4 regions of the Paenibacillus sp. FSL R7-0210 genome follow, and region 3 is predicted to be linked to each of the others. Evidence: predicted binding sites of a transcription regulator. Region 3 holds the regulator's gene; each other region holds the start of a gene.
What was found. Region 3 encodes Rex, which represses fermentation and respiration genes when NADH is low (regulators of the CRP and FNR family bind a similar motif). Its sites were predicted from a motif close to TTGTGAAATATTTCACAA; they were not measured.
Positions count from the first base shown of each region.

Region 1 (7,546 bases), 250 kb from region 3:
GGTAATCGGCAGCACCGGAGCGGAGCAGATCGCCTTCCTGACCGATACCCGGTGGTCGATGATCTCGCTGGTCTTCATGGAGACCTGGCAGCAGTTCGGCTCGGGGATGCTGATCTATCTTGCTGCGGTGCTTAGTATTCCCAGGGACTGGTATGAAGCCGCCGAGATTGACGGAGCCGGAGTCTGGGCGCGTATCCGCCACATCACCCTGCCTTCGCTGCGCAATCTGATTCTGCTGATGCTGATTCTTCAGGTGATCGCCACCTCTCAGGGCTACCAGTCACAGATGGCCTTGCTGGACGGGGGGCCGAACAATGCTACGCTGACGTATGCGCTGCTTATTGTGAAGTATGCTTTTACCAGACTGGATTATGGTACGGCGACTGCGCTGGGGATGCTGATGTTTGTTGTTCTGGGCGGTTTGGGCATTCTTCAGTTCAAGCTTAACAAGGAGGACAACTAGGATGAAGAGCGCAGACAGAGGTATTCTCTCGGAGCATGACCTGAAAAAGACCAGCAACAGGGTGGTCTACGGAATTATGGTGCTGTTCATTGTCCTGATGATATTCAGCATGCTGTACCCCATCCTTATGACGATGTTCAACGGGCTGAAGTCGAATATCGAGGTCAATTCCTTTCCGCCGCATTTTTTTCCGCAGGAATGGCATTTCGGTAACCTGAAGGATGCGCTGGATTACATCGATCTGGCCATGTTTCTGCGGAACACCCTGTATATTTTTGTAGGGAATATGGTCGTCACTCTAATTGTACTGGGACTCGCGTCCTTCAGTATCTCACGGATGAATGTGCCTTACCGCAAGGCCTTCTATTTCTTCTTCTTGATGACGCTGTTCATTCCGGCCACGAGCTATATGATTCCGAACTTTGTCAATCTGAAGGAGCTGGGCCTGCTCAATCAATATGCGGCCTTCTGGCTGCCGGCAGGCGCGAACACGTTCTTCTTCCTGCTGCTTAAGAATTTCTTCGACGGGATTCATCCCGAGATTCTGGAAGCCGCACGGATGGACGGGGCTTCGGAGCCGAGAAGCTTCTTCACCATCGCGGTGCCGCTGTCGGTTCCGATTTTTGCAACACTGGCGATCTTCATCTTCTCCACAGCCTGGAATGACTGGTTCTGGCCGTCGCTGGTCATGCACAGTGAGGAGAAGTATACGCTCGCTACCGCTATCTATAAGTATGTTATTAATGTAAAAGCACTGAACACGAACATCAAATTCGCAATTCTGTTCATTGTCTCTCTGCCGCCGATCCTCGTGTTCCTGGTCTTCCAGAAGTTCATTATGCGCGGAGTTTCATTGTCTGCGGTCAAAGGCTAAGCAGGAAGGAAGAGGTCCGGTTGAGATCGTAAACCTGCACATGAAGGGAATATAAATACACCTCGTTTGTAAACGGTTTCTCTTTTAAGATGAATTTGTAAGCTCATTATGATATGGAAAAGGGGAGTTACCATGCGTAAAGTTTCCAGCGTATTCGCCTGCCTCCTGGTCACGGGGACGATATTGTCTGCTTGCGGCGGCAATAATAACGGCAACAAGCCGGCGGCTGACGGGGGAGAAGCGACACCTGCGCCAGCAGCAACCCAGGCGGCCGAAGAGTCAGCCACTCCGTCTGCAGCACCGGCTGACGATATCACCCAGAGAAAGGTAACAATCAAAATCCACTATCCTACGCCGGACCTGACCGAGGTGAGAGCACAGGAGGATGACAAAATCAAGCGGTTCCAGGAAGTCTATCCGAACGTGGAGATCGTCAAGGACGACTGGCAGTATAATGTAAGCGAGATCGGGGTGAAGATGGCAGCGAATGAAGCGCCGACCTTCTTCAACACGTATGCCACCGAAGCCAAATTCCTGATTGAGAAGGGCTGGGTAGCCGACATCACCGATCTGTGGAACAACTATGAGTTCAAGGATCAGATCAACCCTGTGCTGCAGAGCCAGTTCATCATCGACGGCAAGGTGTATGGGGTTACCCAGAAGGGTTACGTCACTACAACAATGATCAACAAGAAGATGCTGGATGACAAAGGTGTAGCCGTACCTCCAATGGATTGGACCTGGGACGACATGCTGAACACAGCCAAAGGAGTGGCCGATCCCAAGAAAGGCATCTCCGGGATTGCGCCAATGGGCAAGGGCAACGAAGCAGGCTGGAACTGGACCAACCTCCTGTTTGAAGCAGGCGGGGAGATTCAGAAGATTGAAGGCGGCAAGGTGGTGGCAACCTTCAATTCCGAAGCCGGGATCAAAGCGCTGGACTTCTATAAGAAGCTTAGATGGGAAGCTGGGGCCGTTCCCCAGGATTGGGCGCTCGGCTGGGGAGATGCTGTAGGTGCCTTCCAGCAGGGCCGTACCGCGATGGTAATGGCCGGATCAGACGGAGTCATTGAACAGGCGCTTAACCAGGGCGGGTTCAAGCCTGAGGATGTGCTGACCTATCCAATGCCTGCGGCTGAGAAAGGCGGCAAGCATACCGGTGTTCTCGGCGGCGACTATCTGGTCATCAACCCTAACGCCAGCAAGGATGAGCAGGAGATGGCCTTCCGTTATATTACCTTCGACTATTTCTCGGATAAAGGCCTGGAAGCGCTCGATGCCATTCTGCAGCAGCGCAAGGCAGACGGCAAATACTTCATTCCGCCGCTTCTTGATTACTATGCCGCTGATTCCGAGTTCGGCAAGAAAACCAAAGCAGTGTATGACAAATACTCTGATATCGTATATCAATACAATACAGATATTATGGCTCTGCTCGACGGCAAACCTGAGGCGCAATACAACACCCAGGACTACTATGCAACCATGTCCAATGTCATTCAGGAGCTATTTGCCAAGGAAGGCACGGACTCCAAGGCCCAGCTTGATGCAGCCGCCGCAACCGTACAGAAGAAATTCTTCGATACGATTAAGGTAGAGTAGCCTGAGATGTATCTTCCTAGACTTGGGGGAAGAGATGAATAAGGGGGGACAGCGGAGATGCTGTCTCCTTTTTTTCCTTTCAGGAAATTATGCCAGTAACCTTTTAAGAGGAATCCTGCCAAAAGTGCAACATTAATGCCCCAAAGAAGCGTTCTATGCTGAAATCCTGCACGAACTGCAACAAATTCAGCGCTAACGTGCTCTAAACACCGGAATTTGTGCAAATAATGCAACATTGTACTTGCAACCCGTAAAAGGTATATAGAAATCCTGCAAAAACTGCAACATTACTGCTCCTTACTGCTCCTTCAAAGCGGCCGGTGAGAGATGCATTAGCATTGTTCACCCGCAGGGTAATTTACCCTCCTTTTAAAAGGGCGACAAAGCCGTTTCCACTTGTAAGCAGAGATTTATATTTATATTCACCGTCAGAGTGAGTCTATAGAAGAGCCATGGATGAACCGAGGTGACGGCTTGGCATTCATGAGCAGAATTCCTGAGGCCCGCCCGGCATCGTAAGGCAAAGTGGGCCATCAACACTGTAACCTGCCGTATTGCGTTCGCAGAATAGACAAATATCAATTAAATATTACATATAATATGGAAAAAACGCTAGTATATGATCGAATGAAAGCGCTTTGAAAACAACTCAAAAAAAACTTTAAACTTTGTGAAAGATTTCACTATACAAGGTGAAAAGGATGTGCTAAGATAAATGTATAGAAAGAAACAACCTAAAAATTGACAGGAGGACGAGGGAGATGGCAGTTAAAAACGAAGTCGCCGCCCAAGTGAAACAAACCACCGCTGAAGAGTACATTCAGGTTTTGGTGGATAAAGCAAAGAAAGCCCACGAAGCGTTCATGGGCCTGGATCAAGAGCAGACAAACACAATCGTTCATGCAATGGCGCTGGCCGGACTCGACAAGCATATGTACCTGGCAAAACTGGCTGTTGAAGAAACAGGACGCGGAGTATACGAAGACAAAATTACAAAGAACATCTTCTCCACTGAATATATCTGGCACGGTATTAAGTACGACAAGACTGTAGGCGTTATTGAGGATAACGCTTATGACAGCTTCCAGAAGATTGCTGAACCAGTCGGAATCATTATGGGTATCACACCGGTAACCAATCCAACATCCACCACGATGTTTAAGGCTTTGATTTCCGCTAAAACACGTAACCCTATTATATTCGGTTTCCACCCGTCAGCGCAAGAGTGCAGTGCGGCAGCAGCCAAAATTCTGCATGATGCAGGCGTAGCAGCAGGCGCACCTGAGAACTTCATCCAATGGATTGAGCTTCCTACGATGGACAAAACAAACGCACTGATGAACAATCCGGATGTTGCACTGATTCTGGCAACCGGCGGATCGGCAATGGTCAAGGCAGCTTACAGCTGCGGCAAACCGGCACTCGGCGTAGGTCCTGGTAACGTGCCTGCCTTCATTGAGAAGAGTGCTGATATTGATCAGGCTGTAACAGACCTTATCCTGTCGAAGACTTTTGATAATGGTATGATCTGTGCTTCCGAGCAGGCAGTTATCATTGAAGAAGCCATCTTCGATCAAGTGAAAAAGAAAATGATTGCAAACGGCTGTTACTTTGTGAACAAAGAAGAAGCAGCTAAGCTGACCAGCGGCGCAATGAACGTAGAGAAATGTGCAGTTAACCCGGCTATCGTTGGCCAATCCGCTGTGAAGATCGCTGAAATGTGCGGCATTCAGGTTCCTGCCGGAACGAAGATCCTGGTAGCTGAGCTTGAAGGTGTAGGTACTAAATATCCATTGTCCGCTGAGAAGCTGAGCCCGGTTCTGGCTTGCTACAAGGTGAAGAATGCTGACCAGGGTATCGAGCGCGCAGCTCAAATCGTTGAATTTGGCGGCATGGGCCACAGCTCGGCTATCCATTCCAACAACGAAGAAGTAATCATGAAGTTCTCCAACCGTCTGCAGACCGGACGTATTCTCGTCAACTCGCCATCGACTCACGGCGCAATCGGCGACATTTACAACACTAATATCCCTTCATTGACACTGGGCTGCGGATCTTACGGACGCAACTCGGTATCGCAGAACGTCACTGCAATCAATCTGATCAACGTGAAAAGGGTGAATCGTCGTACCGTGAATATGCAATGGTTTAAAGTACCTGACAAGATTTACTTCGAAAAGGGAGCCACTCAGTACCTGGCCAAAATGCCTGATATCACACGCGTTGCTATCATCACTGACCCTGTAATGGTTAAACTGGGATATGTTGAAAGAGTTGAGCACTATCTGCGTCAGCGCCAGACTCCTGTAGCGATCGAAGTGTTCTCGGAAGTTGAACCGGATCCATCGACTACTACTGTAGAAAAAGGTACAGCTATGATGAACAGATTCCAGCCGGACTGCATCATCGCACTCGGCGGTGGTTCCCCAATGGATGCTGCCAAGGGCATGTGGCTGTTCTACGAACATCCGGATGCAGACTTCAACGGCCTGAAACAGAAGTTCATGGATATCCGCAAACGGGTATACAAATTCCCTAAGCTCGGCAACAAAGCGAAATTCGTTGCCATTCCAACCACTTCGGGTACAGGTTCTGAAGTAACATCGTTCGCAGTTATCACAGACAAGACAACAGGCAATAATACCAAGTATCCGCTCGCTGACTATGAGCTGACTCCAGACGTAGCAATTATTGACCCTGAGTTTGTCTACAGCTTGCCTAAGACTGCAGTTGCCGATACAGGAATGGACGTATTGACACATGCTATCGAAGCTTATGTATCTGTAATGGCCAGTGACTATACCGATGGTCTGGCAATCAAAGCCATCCAACTGGTGTTCCAGTGGCTGGAGAAATCCGCACTGCAAGGCGACAAGCTGGCCCGTGAGAAAATGCACAATGCTTCGACGCTTGCCGGTATGGCCTTTGCCAACGCATTCCTGGGGATTAACCACAGCTTGGCACACAAATGGGGCGGACAGTATCACACCGCACACGGCCGTACCAATGCGATCCTGATGCCGCATGTTATCCGTTACAATGCCAAGAAACCTACGAAGTTCGCTTCGTTCCCTAAATATTCGCACTTTGTAGCTGACGAACGGTACGCAGAAATCGCCCGTATTCTGGGATTGCCTGCACGCACTACCGAAGAAGGCGTAACCAGCCTGATCAATGCAATCCGCGACATGAACAAAAAACTCGGTATCGAAGAATCCTTCTCGGCTCTTGGTTTCGATCCTAAGGACTTCGAATCCCGTGTAGACTATCTGGCTGACCGTGCATTTGAAGACCAATGTACTACTGCCAATCCTAAAATGCCGCTGGTCTCCGAGCTTGCTGATGTATACCGCAACGCATTCTACGGCAAATTCGATAACTAATTAACGGTTGCCTGGCAAAGAATAAGGTTAAAGGTTAATATGGGACTGGATGGAAGTGACAAATATCACCGAAAGAGTGATATTTGTCACAGTCCTTTTTCAGAAAATAAACTAAAATGTTTATATAGACAACGATCCCCGTTATGAAGATGTGATTGTGAATTTTATAACAACTATTAGCCTCGGGATCACGAGACACGGGATTAACCTTCAAGCCCGCGATCTCTACAAATATAATAAATATAAATGGAGGGATTTAGCATGTCGGTGATTGAAAAAGAAGTATTAGAAGCAAAATCAGGTTGGAGAAATTTCACAAAAGGTGTCTGGGCCAAGAAAGTTGACGTTAACAACTTTATTGCCAAGAACATCAAGCCTTATGAAGGAACTGAAGATTTCCTGGTTGGACCTACCAGCAATACAACTGAACTGTGGAAGATTATCTCCCAGCTGAGCAAGGAAGAAAGAGAAAGAGGCGGCGTATGGGATGTATCCCTCGATACTGTCTCCACCATCACTTCCCACGCTCCTGGCTACATTGACAAGGATAAGGAACAGATTGTCGGCGTTCAGACTGACGCGCCTTTCAGACGTTCCATTCAGCCGTTCGGCGGTATCAAGATGATGATCGATGCTACTAAGGCTTATGGCTTCGAGCTTCCGCAGAATATCGTTGACATGTTCACGAACATCCGCAAAACGCATAACCAAGGCGTATTTGATGCATATACACCAGATATGAGAGCTGTGCGTAAATCGGGCGTAATCACAGGTCTTCCTGATGCTTATGGCCGCGGACGTATCATCGGCGACTATCGCCGTATTGCTCTGTATGGTATTGATTTCCTGATTAAAGACAAGAAGCAGCAACTGGCTGAGCTTGAAGTTGACTCCATGACAGAAGATGTTATCCGTCTGCGTGAAGAGCTGTCCGAGCAAATGCGTGCTCTTGGCGAACTGAAACAAATGGCTGCAGCTCATGGTATGGATATTTCCAAACCGGCTACGAACTTCAAAGAAGCTACACAATGGGTATATTTCGGTTATCTGGCAGCTGTTAAAGAACAGAATGGTGCGGCAATGTCCCTTGGACGCGTATCTTCCTTCCTTGATATCTATGTTCAACGCGACGTTGAAGAAGGTACTCTGACTGAAGAGCAAGCTCAAGAAATTGTTGACCATTTCGTAATGAAGCTGCGTATCGTGAAATTCCTGCGTACGCCT
Region 1 is NZ_JBBPAR010000001.1:1,291,425-1,298,970, forward strand. It holds gene MKY64_RS05395 (carbohydrate ABC transporter permease) at 1-463, shown strand, start outside; gene MKY64_RS05400 (carbohydrate ABC transporter permease) at 465-1,337, shown strand; gene MKY64_RS05405 (ABC transporter substrate-binding protein) at 1,470-2,939, shown strand; gene adhE (bifunctional acetaldehyde-CoA/alcohol dehydrogenase) at 3,701-6,322, shown strand; gene pflB (formate C-acetyltransferase) at 6,584-7,546, shown strand, end outside.
Region 1: a site for Rex is predicted at 3,608-3,625, ahead of adhE (bifunctional acetaldehyde-CoA/alcohol dehydrogenase). Genes of this name have one in related genera too.

Region 2 (7,546 bases), 3.8 Mb from region 3:
TCCCCCGAACTGGCGGGTCATCTCCGGCAGGGCAATATTAATAATGGTCGTATCCAGCAGCGCCATGAAAAAGCCCAGCACAATCGCCGTAAAGGATAAAGCTCTGCGCATTCCAATCCCCATCTTGATCATCTCCTGAAATATGAAATAAAGTTCATATTTCAGATTATATGAACCAAAGTTCATATTTGTCAATTAAAAAAATGAACTTTGGTTCAACTTTTATTGACAGCACAAAACCGCTCCACTAAAATCTGTACTATGAGGGGGATCTTACGATATGGGTGGAACAGAGGACAAAATTAGAACTCCGCAGCAGGAGCGCAGTATACGAACCAAGGAAGCCATTATCCGGGCCGCGATGAAGCTATTCTCGGACAAGGGCTTCTATCAGACGAATACCAAGGAGATTGCAGCCGCCGCCGGGGTCTCGACCGGGAGCTTCTACTCCTATTTCGTGGATAAAAGAGCCGTATTCATTGAGGTGCTCCACATGTACGGGGATGAGCTGCTCGCCAGAATCGATGATTCAATGTCAGAAATTAATTTCAATACGATTGAACGTACGGACCTGATCCTGCATCTGATAGACACGCTTCTGCTCTCGCATAAGGCTTTTATCGGATACCATAAGGATCTAAGCATTATGTATCACAGCGATGAGGCCATCAAACAGTTGATGGATGCCCAGTACGAGACCGGCCGACTCAAAACGCTTACCTATCTCCAGATGGGGCAAGACGAGCTGAAGACCGGGGATACGGAGGCAGCTTCGATCATTGTGTTTGAGTCTGTGAGCGCTATTGTCGACTTCATCTCCTTCTCCCCCCAGCGGATCACCGTGGACCGGCTGAAGTCAGAGCTGGTTCATATGCTGGTGCAATATCTGTACAAGTAGACAGAACCAGTGATTTCTCTATACCTCTGCACGCCAAATAACCCCACAACATATAGATTCTCGCCAAAAAAAGAGCAAGCCCGCAGGTTACCCTGCAGCTTGCTCTTCTCTATTAACCCTTACGGATCAGCGTTTATCCTTCCAGAAATTGAGCGGCTCCATATCCTTCGTAATGAGCTTGAAGGTATAACCATCCTTCTTCAGCTTCTCCAGAATACGCGGCAGCACCTTGAGTGTAGCCTTCTGGTCATGCATCAGAATGACCGGATTGGTCTTGGACGCCTTCAGCTTGTTCACCTGATCCATCACGGTGTTATAGATTCTGTCGCTGTTCTGTTTGTATTTCCAGTCATAGGAATCCACGTTCCAGTCCCAGAGATGATATCCCTGCGTCAGGACTTTATCCCTGAAGGACTTGGTGAAATACGGCTTGCTTCCGTATGGCGTACGGATCAAGGTGGTGCTGGCTCCCGTCAGCTTCTTCAGTGTCGCATTGGCCCCCGACATCTCGGCAAGCGCCGCTGCCGGTGAAGCATAGAACTTCTCCTGGCGGTGGGTCACGCCATGCAGCGCTAAGCCATGGCCTTCTTTCGCAGTCCGCTTCACCTGGGCGGGATGCTGATTCATGTTGTTCCCCAGCATGAAGAAGGTTGCCTGTACGTCATATTTACGGAGGATGTCCAGCAGGTCGCCAGTCGTGGCTGACGGGCCATCGTCGAAGGTCAGGTATACGGTCCGGCCCGGCTTGCCCGGCTCAGTTGGTGTAACCGGAGTCGCTGGATTCGTTGGAGCTACCGGAGCCTCCGGCTTCAGCTCGGCAGCATATTTATCGGTGAAGGCTGCATCGGTAAGCTGCGCCGAGCCGTCCTTCACACGAAGTAAATATTTATCTCCCGCATAGGAAATGCTATACCCGAGGTAACCGCTGAGCTTCAGCGGAGCCATGAGTTTGCCGTCCTGTACGAAAGTGCTCATAGGCACGGCAGTCCCATCCTTCAGTACCGCACCTCCGTCCTTGCTCAGCAGGGTAAGCGAACCTGTCCCGCCGGCTACGTGAATCCCGTCCGTCAGGCCGGTAAGGGTCCATTTCAGCTCATCCGCAAGCGCGCGCAGCGGTACATAATAGGTGCCTTTTACGGATACAGCTTCAACCTTGCTTAATTTATCGTTGACTCCGAGTTTAAGAATAGTGCTATTACCTTTAGCGTTAGCCGGGACCTGCACAAGCCCCATAATTAGGAATAAAGACATGAATAAGAGCAGAATTTTCTTGATGCGCACAGCAGCAGTCTCCAATCTATGTATATTTGTCTATCACTTTATCATATATACTTTCAACGTAATTTGAGAGATTGTAACCGCAAGCTAAGAAATTGTTACTCTTATGCAATGATAAATGAGGGTTCGCCATTATTTTCAGAAAGCACGCAATTCTCGTCGAATGCTGTCACAGCAGGCGTTACACGGTTAAATCAGCGGTTTTTGGCACAGAATAATTGTGACAAATTTAATAACAATATCGGAATTTTGAACAAAAATTGAACAACCTTAAAATTAGCTAAAGTGCGCCACTACAGTGATCTTTATCATACCCTTAGGGAGTTGTAACAATTTGATCACACATATTTAACTTGTTCGCCATTTTTAAGGTCTATTTTATATATTTATACAAAATATGTATTTTGCATTATGGGTAAGTAGTTCTTACTATAGATACAGATCAATGTACTTCCGTTAATGAACGGCGAATGAAAAGTAGTATTGAAGGAAGGAGTTCTATATGAAAAAAAAGGGACCGTTATACGCTCTGTTTCTAAGCCTGATCCTTCTCCTGCCGGGATGCAGCTCGATCGCTGTTCTGAACCCGAAGGGGCCGTCTGCCAGAACGTTATCTGACACCATTATCCTCTCAATTATTGTAATGCTTGGTGTTCTGGCAGTTGTCTACATCCTATACATCTTTGTATTGGTGAAATACCGTGCGAAGAAGAGTAATGAGGGTTACATTCCAAAGCACGAGGAAGGCAATGTAGTCCTTGAGGCGATCTGGATTATTATCCCGATCATTATCGTAGCCTTCCTGTCTGTTGTAACCGTCAAGACGACAAACGAAGTGGAGAATGTGGCTGCGGATTATAAAGATCAGACTCCGCTGGTCATCTATGCTTCCTCCTCCAACTGGAAATGGCATTTCAGCTACCCTGAGGAAGGGATCGAGACGGTGAACTACGTGAATATGCCGGTGCATCGTGCGGTAGAATTCAGAATGTACTCATTCGGCACCATTACCAGTCTTTGGATTCCACAGCTTGCCGGTCAAAAGTACGCCATGAGCGACATGCTGACAACGCTTCATCTCTCCGCTGATACGGAAGGCTCTTATATCGGAAAGAATGCTAACTTCAGCGGTAAAGGCTTCGCCCACATGGAATTCGAAGCACTTGTTCTGAGTAACAAAGGTTACGAGGACTGGGTGAAGGAAGTGAAGGAAACTGCACCTAAGCTGACGGAGGAAGAATTCAAAGGCCTGCTGGCCACGGATTACCTCGGACGCAAAACGTATTCCTCCACCCATCTGGAGTTCAGCCCTCCTCCGGGAAATCACGGAGATCATATGAGCGGCGGCGGCAAGGAAATGGATATGGACAACGGCAATCCGGAGCATCAGGATAACAAGGAAATTCATCCGTCTCCCGAGCCGTCCAGCGGAACGGAATTCGACAGCAAGCCTGATCCGGAAGTCGATCAGCCGCTGCCAAGCTCCCCTGTCGATGAAAGCACACATGAAGGACACTAGCTCTCTGAAGAGCTTAATGCAACACACTGAAAGGAGCTACCCTAATGGATTTGGACAAATTTAAGGTTCACGGCGAACCCTTGATATACGGGGCCATGATCAGTATTGCACTGGCAACCATCGGGATTCTCGTAGGGCTTACCTATTTCAAGAAATGGGGCTATCTGTGGCGCGAATGGCTGACCACGGTTGACCACAAAAAAATCGGGATCATGTACATCCTCGCGGCGCTGCTGATGCTGTTCCGCGGCGGTGTAGATGCGATGATGATGCGTCTGCAGACGGCTGCGCCGGAAATGAAATTCCTCGATGCGCAGCATTACAATGAGGTCTTCACCACCCATGGTCTGATCATGATTCTCTTCATGGCCATGCCTTTTATCATCGGTCTGATGAACGTAATCATTCCGCTGCAGATCGGCGCACGGGACGTTGCCTTCCCGCGGCTGAACGCGGTCAGCTTCTGGCTCTTCTTCATGGGCGCCATGCTGCTGAACATTTCCTTCGTCATCGGCGGCTCGCCGGATGCGGGCTGGTCAGCCTACTTCCCGCTGGCGAGTCTTGAATTCAGCCCGACCGTAGGGAACAACTATTACTCTCTGGCCCTGCAAATATCCGGTATCGGTACGCTGATCACCGGGGTTAACTTTATCGTAACGATTCTCAAAATGCGCGCACCAGGCATGACGCTGATGAAGATGCCGATGTTCACCTGGTCCGTACTTATCACCAACGTTATCATTGTCTTCGCCTTCCCGGTTCTTACCGTAGCGCTGGCGATGATGATGTTCGACCGCCTCTTCGGCTCCCAGTTCTTCACGATGGCCAACGGCGGGATGGATATGCTCTGGGCCAACCTGTTCTGGGTCTGGGGACATCCGGAGGTCTATATCGTTATTCTTCCGGCCTTCGGTATTTATAGTGAGATTATCGCCACCTTCTCGAAGAAGAACCTGTACGGCTATACCTCCATGGTATTCAGCATGCTGATCATCTCGCTCCTGTCCTTCCTTGTATGGGCGCACCATTTCTATACAATGGGTCAAGGTGCCATGGTCAACAGCTTCTTCTCAATCACAACGATGGCCATAGCAGTACCTACCGGGGTCAAAATATTCAACTGGCTATTCACCCTGCGAAAGGGCAGGATTACCTTCACGACCCCGATGCTGTACACACTGGCCTTTATCCCGATCTTCACGATCGGCGGGGTAACGGGCGTCATGCTGGCAATGGCCAGCGCCGATTACCAGTATCACAACACGATGTTCCTGGTGGCGCATTTCCACTACGTGCTGATTCCGGGTGCCGTGTTCGCCGTCATCGCCGGCTTCCACTATTGGTTCCCGAAAGTGTTCGGCTTCCGCCTGAACGAACGGCTGGGCAAGCATGCCTTCTGGTGGATCATCATTTCCTTTAACGTAACCTTCTTCCCAATGTTCTTCCTGGGACTGATGGGAATGACACGCCGTCTGTATACTTATTCTAAGGAATCAGGCTTTGGTCCGCTCAATATGCTGAGCTTCGTCGGGGCCGTCGGACTCGCGATCGGCTTCGTGATCCTGGTCTACAATATTTACTGGAGTACCCGTTACATGCCGAGAGATACAACCAACGATCCTTGGGATGGCCGGACGCTCGAATGGGCTACACACAGCCCGATCCCGCTCTACAACTTTGCGATTGTGCCTAAGGTTGAGACGCGCGATGCTCTATGGTCTGCGAAGCACGATAATATTCCGCTGTACACAGAGACCAAATACACCAAGATTCATATGCCTAGCAACACCGGCAAGCCGTTCATATTGGGTGTAGTCTTCTTCTTCCTCGGCTTCTTCCTGGTCTTCAGCATGTGGATTCCGGCGATTGTCTCGGGGATTGGAATCCTGGTTGTGCTGGCCTTCATGTCCTTCGATAAGGACCAGGGCTACTACATTCCTGTAGAAGAGATTGCAGCTACAGAAAAGAAACTGATGCGGGGTGAGACTGTATGAAAATAGATGCGTCCAAGCCGCTCGAATATTCAACGGAAGAGAACAGTAACAAGATCTTCGGCTTCTGGGTCTTTCTCGGAGCCGAGATCCCTCTCTTCGCTACGCTGTTCACTGTATATTTCGTAATGGTTAACCGCTATGCCAGCGGACCAAGCGGCAGCGAGCTGTTCGAGATCGGCCCGGTGCTGATGGAGACCTTCCTCCTGCTGTCGAGCTCCTTCACCATCGGTCTGGCTGTCCATGCCATGCGGCACGGCTACAAGAAAGCCATGATGGTCTTCATGGCGATTACGCTGGTGATGGGTCTGGCTTTTGTCGGTATTGAAATCGACGAGTTCTTCACTTATGTACATGAAGGAGCTACGCTGCAGACCAGCGGCTTCCTCTCCAGTCTGTTCATACTACTGGGAACGCATGGTCTTCACGTCAGCTTCGGTCTGCTGTGGGGAATTGGCATTATGATTCAGCTGTGGAAGCGCGGCATTACTCCCGCTACCGCCAACAAAACGTTCATCTTCTCCTTGTTCTGGCACTTCTTAGACGTGGTCTGGATCTTTATCTTCAGCTTCGTCTACCTGAAAGGACTGATGTGACATGATGAAGCAACTATTCCCTATTAAGCATGTGATGGGTTATGTAGCCTCTCTGGTCCTCTCTGCCGCTGCACTGATTGTAATTTACGGAGACCTGTCCTCCAGTGCCAATATGGTGGTGCTGCTGGTTACAGCGCTGATCCAGGCCTCCTTGCAGCTGTTTGTGTTCATGCACATCGGAGAATCGGCCGATTCCAAAAAAGAACTGTATATCAACATCGCATACGCCATGTTCGTGGCTCTGGTCACCATCTTCGGCACCCTGTTCATCTTCGTATGGGGCTGGTATGCTTAGCATGTAAGAAGCAGAGGAGCATTATGCTCCTTCTAGTAATCTATAATAAAAGCGGTCCGTATCCGGTAAATTTACCGGTGCGGACCGCTTTTTTGAATTTTAAAGATTGCCATCATGTTGTTGTTCTACTTTAACTGGACTATACTGCTGCTGCTCCCGCTGTCATCCCGCTCTGTATACGCAAGCTGCTTGCCCGAGGGGCTCCATGAGGTGGTCATCGTTCCATTGCTCTCCGCAATCTGGACGGACTTGTCAGAAGACAGATCGTAGACATATAAGGTATTATTCGTTGTCCCGTTCTCCTCAATAGTTACACTATAGGCAATCAGCCGCTGATCCGGGGACCAGGAGACGGCCCCAAGCTCGGCGCCTTCCACCAGGGTCCGCGGATTCTTACCGTCTGTGCCGCTGAGCAGCAGCGACTGGGTAGTCTCCTTATATTGCAGGATCAGCATTTGTTCTTCGTCAGGTGAAGGGATTACGCTGCTGGTACCCGGAATATTCAAGTCAGCCTTCACCTTAGTATTCAGGTCCAAGCTATGCAGTGAGTCCTTCGAATTACTGGTGTAATAGATCTTATCCTTGATTTGTCTTACAACAATCAGACCTTCCCCGCCTAGTCCCTCCACCGGGGCAATCTTCATTGAGGTAGCCGTCGCTGTGTAAGCACCGCCGCTGTATGCAGGACCCACTACCGTATCCTTATCCGCCCACTCGGCCCCCATCGCTCCGGCAATGGCATCGCCCTTGATGGTGAACGTCTTCTTGGACCCCAGGTCCATTACATTGTAGACTGGATCACCCAGGGAGAATTCACTATAGAGCAGAAATAACTGATTGGCGGATAGCTTGGCATCCCCCAGCATCATGTTCGCCTTCTCTGTAATCATTTCGTATTCGCCGGTATCCGGATGGAAGAAATACAGGCTCTGCGGATAGGAACCCTTCAGCTCTCCTGAGCTGATCGGC
Region 2 is NZ_JBBPAR010000001.1:5,329,637-5,337,182, forward strand. It holds gene MKY64_RS22530 (MFS transporter) at 1-123, opposite strand, end outside; gene MKY64_RS22535 (TetR/AcrR family transcriptional regulator) at 281-898, shown strand; gene MKY64_RS22540 (polysaccharide deacetylase family protein) at 1,025-2,179, opposite strand; gene qoxA (cytochrome aa3 quinol oxidase subunit II) at 2,679-3,695, shown strand; gene qoxB (cytochrome aa3 quinol oxidase subunit I) at 3,740-5,689, shown strand; gene qoxC (cytochrome aa3 quinol oxidase subunit III) at 5,686-6,282, shown strand; gene qoxD (cytochrome aa3 quinol oxidase subunit IV) at 6,284-6,577, shown strand; gene MKY64_RS22565 (TolB family protein) at 6,703-7,546, opposite strand, start outside.
Region 2: a site for Rex is predicted at 2,395-2,412, ahead of qoxA (cytochrome aa3 quinol oxidase subunit II). Genes of this name have one in related genera too.

Region 3 (7,546 bases):
TCGCCCATTTCTCCAGCTGCTTGTCGAGACTGGTCTCGATCATTTCGTAGGAGTAGTTCAGCCGTTCTGCAGTTTTTTCCACCAGCATGACATCCAGGCCTTTGGCTGCCAGCATTTCAGCAATCCCTTGTCCCATTGTGCCTCCGCCGATGACACCGATCTTCTTAAAATTCATGTAAAAGTCTCCATCCTTTCAGGTATCTATACTTCTGTATTGTACCTTGTCTGTCGAAAAAAATAAGTAGCCCGACATATAATGATATCTTAGCATGTCTGAAAAGTAAAAAAAAATAACCGGCATAAAGAATTATGCCGGTAAAAGGACACTGTCACGAAATTGACAACGAAATTGCTCTCCGGAGAGGACTTCTTCCTTCATTAAAATGTCAAGGGAGTAATCAAATATATTTCTCTGCTTGTCCAGCAGGTCATTTGTGCGGATCATAAGATCATCCAGTATTTTACTGTTTTCCTTCATTAATTCTTCGGTGGTAACCATTTGCAGATTCGCAATACCCAGCGAAGTGAGCCCTGACTTCATCATGGTCTCCACGATATTCAGTGCCTGATCGAAGTCTCCACGGGAACCGGTACTGCGTCCCCCGTAATACATCTCTTCGGCAGCCGCTCCTCCAAGAGCAATCATGATCTGGTTCTCCAGGTAATCCTTCGTGTACAGATACTGCTCGGTCTGCGGATTATGCCGGACATACCCTAGAGCCTGACCGCGCGGGGTCAGTGTTACCTGGCTAACGCTTCCGGGGCGCAGCAGCTCAGCCATAATAGCATGTCCAAGCTCATGGATCGCTACCCGCTTCTTCTCTTCATGGTTGGTCTCACGGTCGGTCTTTTCACCCATCATGACCTTGTCGATCGCCATCGACAGATGACGCTGCTCTACCAGAGTCAGATTCTCGCGCATCATGTAGATCGCGGCTTCGTTCATCACGCTCTCCAGCTGCGCACCCGAGAAGCCGTAAGCTTCTTCGGCGATTTTATCCAGATCCACGGTATCATGCAGCGGCTTGTTCTTGGCATGCAGGTCGAGAATCGACTTGCGGCCCTTCTTGTCAGGCATATCGACCTGAATATGGCGGTCAAAACGCCCCGGGCGCAGCAGCGCAGAATCAAGCATCTCCTTGCGGTTCGTTGCGGCTACCAGCAGGATGCGCGGGGTATCGTTGTTATAAATCCCGTCCATCTCTGTCAGCAGCTGATTGAGGGTCTGATCATATTCACGCTGTTGTCCGCCTTCGCGCTTCCCGCCGATGACGTCGATTTCATCAATGAAAATAATGGCGCTTTGCTTATTCTCCTTGAGTGCGCGTGTGCGGGCATCCTTGAACAAATCGCGTACGCGTCCCGCACCCACACCGACATACATCTCAACGAATTCACTACCCGAGGCAGCTACAAACACGGAGCCCGTATAATGTGCCGCAGCCTTAGCCATCAGCGTCTTTCCTGTTCCCGGAGGACCTGTAAGCAGAATTCCCTTGAGCGGGCGAATCCCGAACTTGCTGATTTCTTCATGCCGGATCAGGAAGTCCAGCGCTTCACGCAGCTCCTGCTTGGCATTGTCCTGTCCGCCGATCTCTTCAAAGGTCAGCTTGGAAGGGCCGTTCTTCTTGCGCTTCTTATCTGCACCTGCATTAACCGTCAGACCGCCGCGGGCATGAGCAATGAACAGGAGCGCGGCAACCATGCCCAGCGCTATGATTACAGGGAAGATATTGATCCCCACAAAAGCCATAAAAATCAGCATGACCGGAACGAATCCGGCTACAACCTCTTTCCAGTACTTAGGCATTGTTCCACACTCCCATCTTGGCTGCTGCACGTGGCAGAATGATAAATTTGCTCTCTGTGCCGTTGCTCAGGCTTACATATACATTATTGTCGTCAATCTCTGTGGTAGCTGTAACCCCGCTGTACTTGCTCTCCTGCTCCTTCAATCCGTCCAGCTTGGCTGGTATCAATGTATACTTCCGGCTCTCCATCGCTTCTGCTACAGAGAACATCGCTTTATCCCAATACTCATCCAGCAGTTCACTCGGCTTCTGTTCCACATCCAGCTTCAGGGTCCGTCCGTCAATAGCAGTGCTGCCTTCTCTTGATACATACTGCACCAGTTCACGTAATTTCGTGCCCGGCTGCAAATCCAGTTTCAAAGTGACCTCATTGCGTTTAATAGTAATATGGGAATCCTTCACTCCCTCGTAGGATGATACCAGCTTCTGCAGCGGCTCCTGCACCGCGAATGTACGGTAGGAATACCAGCCACCAAACAATAATGCAGCAGACAGCAGAGACGTTAGCAGTACAGGCACAAGACGAAGTTTCAAGAAACGTCCTCCTCTCAATAATGACCGAGCACAACTCTATAATAAAGACCAGCCAGCGTGTCTAGCGCCCATCCGAGACGGACATGCTCTTAAGCATGTCTTAGTACAAGTAGTAGTATATCATAGGTGTATATACGATTTTACATAAAGTTGTGAATATATTTAAAATTTTTGATACTAATTTCTGGATGTTTCATGCGCTTATCATTTTTACCCGGTCAATCTTCAGTTTGGAGTCCGCTTGATTTCAGCCATCATAAATTCCGCAAAATCAGTTAATTCGCGCGGTTCATAGCCTTCGGCGACTGCCGCACCGCTATATTCCTATTCCGCAATTATTCGGCAGACTGTCATGAAAGGCTACGCTACGCCTGGCAAGTCTATGATTGACCTCTGCGGACAGCTTGTCCTCTACGACAATGAGCAGATCAATGTCGCTTGAACCCGGTTGAAAACAGCCCGATGTACATGAATGGTACTGCAATCTATATATACTGGTATATGTACATATTGACAACAGAGCAGTAGGGAGCAGCTCCGATCAATGCCTCCCCTTTATTAAGTAAGCCACAGATCCTGGTGTCCCTCAAGTCCATGAACAGCTCTAGCCTGTTCTCTACTCGTATATAACACGCCAAAAAAGCGGGAGTACAGTATCACTGTATCTCCCGCTTCTAAATATAGTTCAAGCCTGAACGCCCGGCCGCTTAAAGTGACGCTAGCGGTTCGGCAGACTGTACCCCTCACCGATGGCGCTGCCATCCTTGAAGCGGTAAAAATTATAATAGAATCGCCCGTCTTTTTTGTAAAATAGCTGCCAGGCATATTCCCCGTTGTATACACCGGGCAGCAGCCGTTCGATCGTAATGTCCGGCAGCTGGGCGGCTATGATTCCGCGCATTTTCTCTTCTGAGGTGCCATTGCTCAGTTCCTCAGCATACAGGTCGTTGTCGCCTCCGGCAGGCTTGCCCTCCAAGGTGAAACGGACCCACACCATCAGCTCGGTCCCTGCTTCATTTTTACCGGTCAGCACCCAGTAGATCTCATTCTCATTCCAGACAGATTTCTGGGCCTTGGTTACCTCTGTTAGTCCGGCACGCGCCCGGGCCAGCTCCTTGGCCTCACTCCGCTCGTTCCACTGGTCCTTCATAATGTAGGCATAGAACTGGCTTAGTCCGAACAGAAGGAGCAGCACCACGGTAATCCCCAGCCAGATCCATTTTCTCCTCTTCTTCTTCACCACGCTGCTTCCTTTCCCGTTCCCTTGAATTACCGTTTAAGCAGGCTCTCGAACGTCTCCTGTGCTTTGCGGCGGATGGCTTCTTCATCAAGTGTCAGGCATTGTCCATGCTTCACAACCTGCTGGCCGTTCACCCATACATGCTCTACATCCTTGGCACTTGCCGAATATACGGCATGGGAGAGCAGATCGGTATGCGGCAGCAGATGAGGCTGGTCAATATCAAGTGCGATGAAGTCGGCCTTCATTCCTGCTGCAAGCCGGCCCACCCCGCTTAGGAAAATAGACTGCGCCCCATACTCCGTAGCCATCAGAAGCGCCTCAGGAGCCGGTACCGCTGTAGGATCACCGCTTACGCCCTTGTGGATCAGAGCCGCCAGCCGCATCTCTTCGAACATATCCAGATTGTTGTTGCTCGCCGCACCGTCTGTCCCCAGAGAGACCTTAACCCCGGCTCTCAGCAGCTCAGGAACACGGGCTACCCCGCTGGCCAGCTTCAGGTTACTACCGGGGTTATGCGACACGCCAACGTTATGGCGGGCCAGGATCCCGATCTCTTCATCGTTCAGATGAACCCCGTGGGCAATGAGCGAAGGACGGGTGAACATCCCGAGCTTCTCCAGATGCGCGACCGGACGCAGGCCGTAGTCGGCCACGTTCTGTTCCACTTCATGGCGCGTCTCGGACATATGGGTGTGTATTGGCAGGTCTAGATCATGGGCAGCCTGCACAAACTTCATGAAAAACTCTGGAGGACAGGTGTACGGGGCGTGCGGTGAGAGCATGGTCGTAATTCTGCCGTCAGCCTTGCCGTGCCAGTTACGGGCAAAAGCAATCGCCTCAGCAAGCTTCGCTTGCTGTACCTCTTCCGGGCACAGCCCAATTACGCCGCGCATCAGCACAGCACGAATACCGGACTGCTCCGTTACTTCCGCTACCCGGTCCATATGATCATACATATCGAGGAAGGTGGTTGTGCCGCCCTTCAGCATTTCCAGTACAGACAACGAGGTTCCCCAATATACATCATCACCAGTGAATTTCTCTTCCATCGGCCACATCTTCTCCTGCAGCCAAGTCTGAAGCACCATATCGTCGCCGTATCCGCGCAGCAGTGACATGGCCGTATGCCCATGGGTATTGACCAGACCCGGCATGAACAGCAGACGGCTGCCGTCTATGACCTGTGCACCATCCTCCACTACCGGCTCAGCTTCACCTATGTAAGTAATCAGATCATTCTCCAGGGACATGTACCCGCTCAGTACCGGCTTGTCACTGCCCGGAACCAGGAAGTGCCCATTCTTGATTATCGTGATCTTACTGCTCATCTTCAGCCTCATCCTTTCCATCATGCAAATAATAGGCCAAGCTCTGCAGATCTGTGGTGAAATCTGCGGCATGAATCCGGATATTGGCAGGCGTCTTGAGAATAACCGGTGCGAAGTTCAGAATCGCTTCGATACCGGAATCCACAAGAATATCGGCTACGTTCTGGGCTTCGCTGTCAGGCACGGTAATAATCCCGATCCGGATGCCCTGCGAGCGGATGGTACTGCTTAGCTCCTCCATCGGCTGCACAACCAGCGAGTTGATCTGCTGGCCCACCTTCGGCGGGTAGGCATCGAAGATGGCAGTAATCTTCATCGTATCCTTCAAGTAAGCGTTGTAGTTAGACAAAGCATGACCGAGGTTACCGGCTCCAACCAGTGCAACATTAATTTGCTGGTCAAGCTTCAGGATATGGCGGATCTTCTCAATCAGATAAGATACATCATAGCCGATGCCTTTTCTGCCAAAATCACCGAAATAAGCCAAATCCTTACGGATCTGGGCGGGATTTAGGTCAAGCTTCTGGCCCAGCTCCTGAGAAGAGACTGTGGAGATTTCACGTTTTTGGAGATCGTTCAGGAAACGCAGGTACACTGGGAGCCTGCGCACGACGGCCTCCGATATTTTATCCGATTTCATGTATTCTCCTCCTTAAAAGTTTTGTTAGCCTACACTTCATTCCGTACAATTATAGCAACCGTGCCCCGCCGCCTGCCGGAGTGGCAGGACAGGCGGGAACGGATCTTCAGGATAATCATGACTTATTAATAATAGCAATAGCAGATGAATTAGGAAACCCCGCCGTCATCCAGCCATTCGGCAATTCTCGGGACCATCTGCTCGGTGAGCATATGCTCCATCTTGGGACCGGGGAGCGAGTACAGAAAGTACTTTCCGTAATGCGATTCAATCACTCTGGTATCGTACACAATTACGATGCCCCGGTCCTGCGCCGTGCGGACCAGCCGCCCGAAGCCCTGCTTGAAGCGGATGACAGCCTGCGGCACGGACAGCTTCATGAACGGATTCTTCTTCTGTGCCTGAAGCAGCTCTGACTTCGCTTCTGCCAGCGGGTGATTCGGCGGCTGGAACGGCAGTCTGACAATCGCCAGGCAGGTCAATGCTTCTCCAGGGATATCCACCCCTTCCCAGAAGCTGCTGGTACCCAGCAAGACCGAAGCCGGGCTGTCCTGGAAGCGGCGGATCAGCTTGCTCCGGCTGCCGCCTTCCACACCTTGTCCGAGTACCGCGATATCCTGTGAGGCAAGTGCCTCCTTCAGCGGTTCATACACCTGGCGCAGCATCTTGTAGGAGGTGAACAGCACCAGCATCCGCCCCCGTGTTGTTACAGCTGTCTCAGCAAGGGAGTGCACGAGGGTGTCCACAAAGCGGGCATCCCCAATACTCCCCTTGACGCTCGGGAAGTCCCGCGGAATGACCAGGAGAGCCTGCTCACGATACTTGAATGGCGACGGAAGCAGTGCAGTCATCAGACGCCGCTGCTCTGCAGCCTCGCCAAGACCCAGGTTATCAATCATGAACTGGAAGGATTTATCCACGGATAAGGTGGCCGAGGTCAGGATAATGCTCTTCTTCTTATCGAAGAACAGCTCCCTGAGCTGGGTGCTGACATCTACAGGAACAGCATACATTTGCAGCGACTTGCCCTTATAATTACCGCTTCCCTCCAGCCAATACACGATATTCTCATCGTTCAGACTCATGAAGAAGCGGATCTGCTCTCTAATGGATGCCAGATCCTTGAATAACCCGCCGATATCGGTCACAAGACTGTCTGAGGAGGATTGGCTGTCCGTGTCACGCATCTCACTGAGCATTTTGTCGCCCTTGCGGATGATATCGCTCAGACTGAGGTTCAGTGTATTCTCAAGGGCAGCCAGCTCCTCCCAATCCTTCGGCTTCTTGCCCGGCTGCAGGCGTGCCACCAGCTGGCCTGCTTCACCGGCCCCTGCATCGCTGCGCTCGGGCAGCAGGCTGAAGAGCCGGTCGCTGAGCGCATCCCAGGACTCCTTCACCGTCAGCAGATCGGGATAGATCCGGTCGATCACGCCGCTCCATTCGGAAGCCTGCTCACTGCCCGAAGACTGCAGACTCTGGCGGAGGGCAGGCAGCTGCCCGCTCCGGCTATCCTTATAGAGTCGGGTGAGGGTATGGGCGAATGTGAAATATTTCATCTGCATGCCAAGATGCTTGCCGGCAATATCCTCCAGATGATGGGCTTCATCAATTACAAGATGGTCGTACGCCGGAAGAAGCTGATGCCCGGCTTTGACATCTGCGAACAGCTTGGAATGATTGGTGACCACCACATCGGAGATCCCGGCTTCATGCTTGGCCCGGTGGTAATAGCATTTGCGGAACCACGGACAGGCGCGTCCCAGGCAGGAGTCGGTATCACTGGCCACCGTCTCCCAGAAATCGCCGCCCCGTCCGCTTAAGTTAAGCTCCTCATCATCGCCGGTCGTCGTCTGAGTCAGCCAGACAAGCATTTGCGCAGCGGTGAGCGCTTCTTCCCTTGGACTCGTAAAGTCCTTTTTGTTCATTCTATGTTCGAACTTGCGCAGACACAAATAGTGCCCTCTTCCCTTAAAGATGGAGGCCTTGAACG
Region 3 is NZ_JBBPAR010000001.1:1,536,740-1,544,285, reverse strand. It holds gene MKY64_RS06630 (3-hydroxyacyl-CoA dehydrogenase family protein) at 1-175, opposite strand, end outside; gene MKY64_RS06625 (AAA family ATPase) at 308-1,810, opposite strand; gene MKY64_RS06620 (hypothetical protein) at 1,803-2,345, opposite strand; gene MKY64_RS06615 (cell wall elongation regulator TseB-like domain-containing protein) at 3,064-3,585, opposite strand; gene MKY64_RS06610 (amidohydrolase) at 3,615-4,916, opposite strand; gene MKY64_RS06605 (redox-sensing transcriptional repressor Rex) at 4,906-5,556, opposite strand; gene dinG (ATP-dependent DNA helicase DinG) at 5,706-7,546, opposite strand, start outside.

Region 4 (7,546 bases), 5.0 Mb from region 3:
GACAGTGAGTTCAGGCTCTGCGACACCTACTATGACCGGCCTACGCCATGGGATAAGGTGAGCCAGTCATAAGACGGTCAACCTCGGTAATCTTGTGCTCCAGCTCCTGGCGGGAGAATAGCCCTTTATCAATTAACAGCTCAATCATTGCATGCTGGACAAGAATCAGCTGATAATGCTCATCCTTCAGGTCCCCCAGCTTGCCAATGAATTGCACCAGATCCTTACTTGTTGAAAAAGACTCCATAGTCCGGCCCTCCTTGTGAAATGGATAGTATTGAATCTGTGAATAATTTACATTTATTTAACATAGAAAACATGTGGGCAGCGCGGCTGCCTGTGATACAATCATATAGAGCGTTCTAATCCTATTGTAGTCTTTTAAGTTGCAAAATATTCCGGATACAAGCTTGTTAAACTTTTTAGTAGCTTATTAGAATAATAGACATCCCTTGCGCTTAGAACCCACTGGAATGTGGTGAATAAATCAAGTGAAACCTTTTAGTACTTCATGAAGTCTAAGAGATATAGCGGTTAAGCTCGGGCGTGGTTGCTTGGCGTTCAGGTCGTGAATGCGGTGGCAATAGAGGGGAGAGAGTGTAACATGGGATTATTTGATGATGATTTCTATTCAACCAAGGTGTCACGGCGCAAAAGCGGCAAATCTAAATCAACCGGCGGATATGCTGACGGCAAGTGGGCTGTCCGCAAATCGAAGCGGTCGCTGGCAACCTGGCAGATCGCGCTGATCAGCTCTGTCTGCAGTGCTGTAGCGGCTGTGCTGCTGTTCAGTCTGGTAACGGGACAGTTCGCCGCTGAGAGAGCTCAGGCTCCGGTGGTTATTGATAAGGTGGCTGCGAGCAGCGCAGATCCGTATGACCGGATTATTCAGGCTGCTGCACATATCCGCCCTGCGGTAGTGAGCATCATTAATCATAAACAAGATAATAAGGAACTTAATATTCTCGATGAATCCGCGCTAGGCTCGGGAGTTATCTATAAGAAGGATGACAATAAGGCATTTATCATCACGAATAATCATGTCATTGAGGGTGCCGGCAAGCTGGAAGTGGTTACAGTAGACGGCGTGACACACAAGGCGGAGCTGGTAGGTGCCGACAAGGTGAGCGATATTGCTGTGCTCTCCATTGACGGCAAGGGAATCGACCGGATTGCTGAGATCGGGGATTCCTCCAAGCTGCGTCTGGGTGAGACTGTCATTGCCATCGGCAACCCGCTGGGGCTTGGAGATACACTGACTTCCGGCATAGTCAGCTACACAGAGCGGACGATACCGGTGTCACTGAACCAGGACGGCGTGTACGATTGGGAGCAGGAAGTGATCCAGACGGATGCGGCCATTAACGAGGGCAACAGTGGGGGCGCACTAGTGGATCTGGACGGCAAGGTGATTGGTATCAATACGATGAAGATCTCCGATACGGGGGTAGAGGGACTGGGCTTTGCGATTCCCTCCAATCATGTGGTGGATACAGCCAATGAGCTTACCTCCAAAGGCCGGATAGCCCGGTCATACCTGGGCGTCTATTCAGTGGATCTGAATAATCCTTATGTACCGCTGGCCGATGACCAGCGTAAGGAGCTCAATCTTCCGTCTCTAGTGACCGATGGGGTTGTGGTTCTGGATGCTGTGGGACCGGCGAAGGAAGCGGGTCTGCAGCTTAACGATGTGATTACCAAGTTCAACGATAAGCCGATTACCTCCACGCTGTCGCTGCGCAAATATCTGTACGATCATACCAAGATCGGCGATAAGCTGAAGATTACCTTCTACCGCAATGGTGAAGTGAAGCAGACCACAGTCCAGCTTCTTGAGAAGCCAGAGGAATAAAATTGGAAATGGCCGTATATAATAATGAGGCAGTCACGATTACGGAAACAGTTCAAGCCGTCCTTTTCAGGAAAAAAAGAAGAGGGCGGGGCTGTTTCAAGAATAAATAAATGGGGTAATTGGTAGCAATGGGTATAAATATTACAATTTATTATGACTGGTAGCCCTTACATTGGGAAGTAGTCCTTATAAGGGAAAAAAAGGAGGAATTAGGATAGAACAGCTTGCCTTTGTTATTAAGGTGTGGTAACATGAAATTGTTCTTACATTGATACCTTATTCTCGCATTGAAAAGGGCTGTCAACCAAAGCTACAACCTTTCTCAATGTGTGAATTTTTTCTTTGTCTGAAGATAAAAAGAACATATTAATTTAAATTTGTGGAGGTAACACACATGCAAACAGGTACAGTTAAATGGTTCAACGCAGAAAAAGGATTCGGTTTCATCGAAGTTGAAGGCGGAAGCGACGTATTCGTTCACTTCAGCGCAATCACTGGCGACGGCTTCAAAACTTTGGACGAAGGCCAACGCGTTGAATTCAACGTTGTTCAAGGCAACCGCGGACCACAAGCCGAAAACGTTGTAAAACTGTAATTAATAGAAGGTACCGTCCCCGCTTGTGAAAGTTGGGACGGTCTTTTTTTATCATCACTTGCTTGCAACATAAAGGAAGGGAGGAACGGCAATGAACTACCGGAAAAAGCCTTTGGAGGAAGTACCGGAAGAAAATACCGCAATTTGGGCCTGTACCAATGAGGATTGTAATGGATGGATGAGGGATAATTTCGCATTTGAACATGCGCCTTCCTGCCGTCTCTGTCATTCCCCAATGGTTCGTAGCATGAAGATGCTGCCGCAATTGCTTAATTCAAATGGCGATCTCAAATCGCTTAAGAAAGGTATTTCCATTACCTAGACCAATACCTTTATGAGTCAAGACAACTATATATGCAGGACATCTTCAAGACGGTGAAACCGTCTTATTTTTTTTGCTTTTAAATGCAAAATTGTGATATTTGTCACAAATTTATTGTTTTTTATGCCTAAACGGGGCGTATAATGTGATAATTATCACACTTTGAGTGATGGGAATTTGACAAAATAGACATAACGAAATGGGGAGAAGGAAGGGGAGAAATATGGATACAGTACTGCTGTCGCGTATACAATTTGCGTCGACGACAATTTTTCATTATTTCTTTGTGCCAGTATCGATCGGACTTGCGCTCATAATTGCCATTATGGAGACCATGTACGTAAGAAAGGGCAATGAAGAGTACAAAAGAATGGCGCAATTCTGGGGGAAGCTATTCCTGATTAACTTCGCAGTAGGTGTAGTAACAGGGATCTTGCAGGAGTTCCAGTTCGGGATGAACTGGTCGGATTATTCGCGCTTCGTCGGTGATGTGTTCGGGGCTCCGCTTGCGATTGAAGCCTTGTTGGCCTTCTTCCTGGAGTCCACGTTCATCGGAATCTGGATCTTCGGCTGGGATAAGGTATCCAAGCGGATTCATCTGTTATCCATCTGGCTGGTCGCCTTCGGAACGATGCTGTCGGCATTCTGGATTCTGCTGGCTAACTCATTCATGCAGCATCCGGTTGGCTTCCAGATTAACAATGGCCGTGCTGAGATGAATGACATCTTCGCACTGATTACAAATGGCCAGCTGCTGGTGGAATTTCCGCATACAGTCCTTGCCGCTTACGCTACAGGCGCCTTCCTGGTAACAGGGATCAGTGCATACAAATTGCTTAAGAAGCAGGACGTTGCCTTCTTCCGAAAATCATTCGAGATTGCAGCAATTGTAGGGGTTATCTCTTCCTTCGGCGTTGCGGTTGCAGGACATGCACAGGCTCAATATCTGGTAGAGACACAGCCAATGAAGATGGCCGCATCCGAAGCGCTGTGGGGCGAGAGCGGCGACCCGGCACCTTGGACGGTATTTGCCAATATCGATGTGAAGAACCAGACCAACAGCAATGAAGTTCAGGTTCCGTATCTGCTGAGCTTCCTGTCCTACAGTAAATTCTCCGGTGAAGTGAAGGGGATGCTGGAGCTGCAGCAGGAGTATGAAGTGGCCTATGGGCCAGGAGATTATATTCCGCCGGTCAAAACAACCTTCTGGAGCTTCCGGATCATGGTGGCTGCAGGCTCGCTGATGATACTGTTTGGGGTATACGCGATCTACCTCATGTGGCGTAAAAAGATGGACAGACCCAATACCTGGTTCATGCGCTTCATGTTCTGGGGACTGCTGCTTCCGCCGATTGCCAACACGGCCGGCTGGATTATGACAGAGATCGGGCGTCAGCCATGGACTGTATTCGGACTTATGACTACAGAAGACAGTGTATCACCTAATATTACCAGCGGACAGGTACTGTTCTCGGTGATTTCTTTTACCGCGATCTATGCCATATTGGGTGCAGTGCTAGTCGGCCTGTTCGTCAAAGTGATCAAAAAAGGTCCTTATGCTATGGATAACGAACACGGTGAATCCCACGATCCGTATAACAAGGAGGGCTAACCTATGTCACTTAATGAATTATGGTTTCTGCTGATTGCGGTGCTGTTCGTCGGGTTCTTCTTCCTGGAAGGCTTCGACTTCGGTGTAGGAATGGAGACGCAGATTCTGGCCAAGAATGATACGGAGCGACGGATACTGATCAATTCGATCGGGCCGTTCTGGGATGCGAATGAGGTATGGCTGATTACGGGCGCCGGTGCCATGTTCGCGGCCTTCCCGCATTGGTATGCTACGTTGTTCAGCGGTTTCTATATTCCGTTTGTATTTGCTCTGCTGGCGTTAATCGCCCGTGGTGTCGCCTTCGAATTCAGAGGCAAGCGCGATTCCAAGGCTTGGCAAAAAACATGGGATGTCTGCATCTTCTTCGGCAGCTTCCTGCCGCCGTTCCTGCTCGCCGTGGTATTCGCCAGCTTCATCAAGGGCTTGCCGATCGACAAGGATATGCAGATGTATGCCGGATTCTTCGATATCGTCAATGCTTATACAGTGGTTGCAGGGATTACGGTCGTCCTGCTGTGTCTGGTACACGGGCTGATGTTCACTACGCTCCGCACGCTTGGAGATCTGCAGGAACGGGCGCGTAAGCTGGCCCAGAAGCTGCTGATTCCACTGGCGGCGCTCTTGGTAGCCTTCGTTGTGATGACATATACTATGACGGATATCTTCGATAAACGCGGAACGCTGCTGTGGATTGTAGTCGTTCTCGCTGTAGCCGCTTATCTGCTGGCCGGGTATTTCATGACTAAGAAGAAGGACGGCTATGCCTTCGGGATGACTGGTGCTGTGATGGCGCTGTCTGTTGCATCGATCTTCATCGGACTGTTCCCGCGGGTGATGATCAGCTCGCTGGATCAGGCATTCAACCTGACGATTACGAATGCGGCCTCCGGCCAATATTCGCTGAAGGTGATGACGATTGTAGCGCTGACCCTGCTGCCGTTCGTGCTGGGCTATCAAATCTGGAGTTATTTCATCTTCCACAAACGGGTTCATGAGAAGGAGCATCTTGAATACTAATGGATAAAAATTTGCTTGGGTACAAAGGAGTTAAGCCTGTCTTTCTGCTGGTTGGCTTCCTGACCCTGGTGCAAAGCTTCTCCATTCTTCTGCTGGCGAAGTCGCTGGCAGAAGCTGTCTCTGCGCTGTTTGCGGGAGAACCGCTGAAGGAACAAGGGGCTAGAGCGCTCTTGTTCCTTCTTGCGTTTCTTGTGCGTCATGCCTGCGCTATGCTGATGAGCCGGGCGGCGTACCGCTTCGCGGAAGCGACCGGCAGCAGCATGCGGAGACAGATGATGGACAAGCTGTTCCAGCTGGGACCAAGGCTGGCTGGCGACCGGGGGACCGGAAATATGGTCACATTAGTGCTTGAAGGAGTAACGAAGTTCCGCACATACCTGGAGCTGATTATTCCGCGGATGGTCGGTATGGCGGTAACACCCGCTCTGCTGCTTATCTATGTATTCACCCTGGATACGTCCAGCGGTGTCATTCTTACCTTAACGATGCCGATCATTATTGTATTCATGATCCTGATCGGGATGACGGCCCGCAAGCAGATGGACCGTCAGCTGAAGTCCTACCGTACCTTATCGAATCACTTCGTGGATTCGCTGCGCGGTCTGGAGACGCTGAAATATCTTGGACGCAGCCGCAGTCACAGTGAGAGTATTGCTAAGGTCAGTGACCGCTACCGTTCAGCAACCATGCGTACGCTGCGAGTCGCCTTCCTGTCATCGTTCGCACTGGACTTCTTCACCATGCTGTCTGTCGCTTCGGTAGCGGTAAGTCTCGGTCTGCGTCTGGTCAATGAGCAGATGACGCTGGTTACCGGACTGACGATCCTGATTCTCGCGCCGGAATATTTCCTGCCGGTGCGGCTGGTGGGTGCAGATTTCCATGCCACACTGGACGGCAAGGAAGCCGGAGAAGCGATGAAGAGCATCATTGACCGTGAGACGGTCCAGGCGAAGCTGCTGGAGCCGGGTGGGCAGGGAGCGGTGAAGGGCGATGGAGGAGAGCTGCCGGGAGGCGTTTTCACGTGGAACAATGATAGTGAACTTCGGCTTCATGCGGTGGGCGTACAATATGAAGCTGACGGTGTATCCTCGCTCGAAGGGGTGAATCTCGACTTCAGGGGATATGCCAGAATCGGTATTATCGGGGAGAGCGGGGCAGGCAAGTCTACGCTTGTAGATATTCTGGGCGGCTTTCTTCATCCAACCTCCGGAAGCCTTACGATCAATGGAAGCCTGGTCAGTGCGCTAACCGATGAGGGGTGGCGGAAGCAGACGGCTTATATTCCGCAGCGCCCGTATATCTTCAGCGGCACTCTGGCTGATAATGTCCGGTTCTATTATCCTGAGGCTTCGCAGGAAGCGGTAGCTGCCGCGCTGGAGTCGGCAGGTTTATCGAAGCTGGTGTCCTCGCTGCCGGAGGGATTGAACGAAATGATCGGCGGCGGCGGCCGTTCGCTCAGCGGCGGACAGGAGCAGCGTGTGGCTCTGGCCCGCGCTCTGCTGAGCAGCCGCCCCATCATGCTGCTGGATGAGCCGACGGCCCATCTGGACATTGAGACGGAATATGAGCTGAAGGAGACGATGCTGCCGCTGTTCGAGGGTAAGCTGGTATTCCTGGCTACACACCGCCTGCACTGGATGATCGACATGGATCTGATTGTCGTTATGCAGCAGGGACGGGTGGCTGAAATAGGCACACACGACGAGCTGACTGCGCGGAGGGGTGCTTATTATGAGCTTATTCAAAGTCAATTGGAGGGAATCCATTGAAACGTGAAGGATGGTTTGCTCCCTATTACTCTGCCTACTTCTGGCGGTTCGTGTTAATTATCTTGCTGGGCGCGCTGACGATCTTCTCAGCGTCTTCGCTGATGTACACGTCCGGCTTCCTGATCTCGAAGGCCTCGATTCCGCCGGAAAATATACTGATGATCTATGTCCCCATTGTTGGTGTGCGTACCTTCGGGACCAGCCGGGCTGTCATCCACTATGTGGAACGGCTGGTGGGACATGACACGATTCTGCGCATTCTGTCGAAGATGCGGGTCCGGCTGTACCATATGCTGGAGCCGCAGGCACTGTTCTTATCCACGCGCTTCCGTACCGGGGATATTCTCGGTATGCTTGCCGATGATATCGAATATTTACA
Region 4 is NZ_JBBPAR010000001.1:6,507,306-6,514,851, forward strand. It holds gene MKY64_RS27570 (MBL fold metallo-hydrolase) at 1-72, shown strand, start outside; gene MKY64_RS27575 (hypothetical protein) at 41-247, opposite strand; gene MKY64_RS27580 (S1C family serine protease) at 605-1,852, shown strand; gene MKY64_RS27585 (cold-shock protein) at 2,247-2,447, shown strand; gene MKY64_RS27590 (cold-shock protein) at 2,539-2,769, shown strand; gene MKY64_RS27595 (cytochrome ubiquinol oxidase subunit I) at 2,993-4,381, shown strand; gene cydB (cytochrome d ubiquinol oxidase subunit II) at 4,385-5,398, shown strand; gene cydD (thiol reductant ABC exporter subunit CydD) at 5,398-7,167, shown strand; gene cydC (thiol reductant ABC exporter subunit CydC) at 7,164-7,546, shown strand, end outside.
Region 4: a site for Rex is predicted at 2,861-2,878, ahead of MKY64_RS27595 (cytochrome ubiquinol oxidase subunit I). Genes of this name have one in related genera too.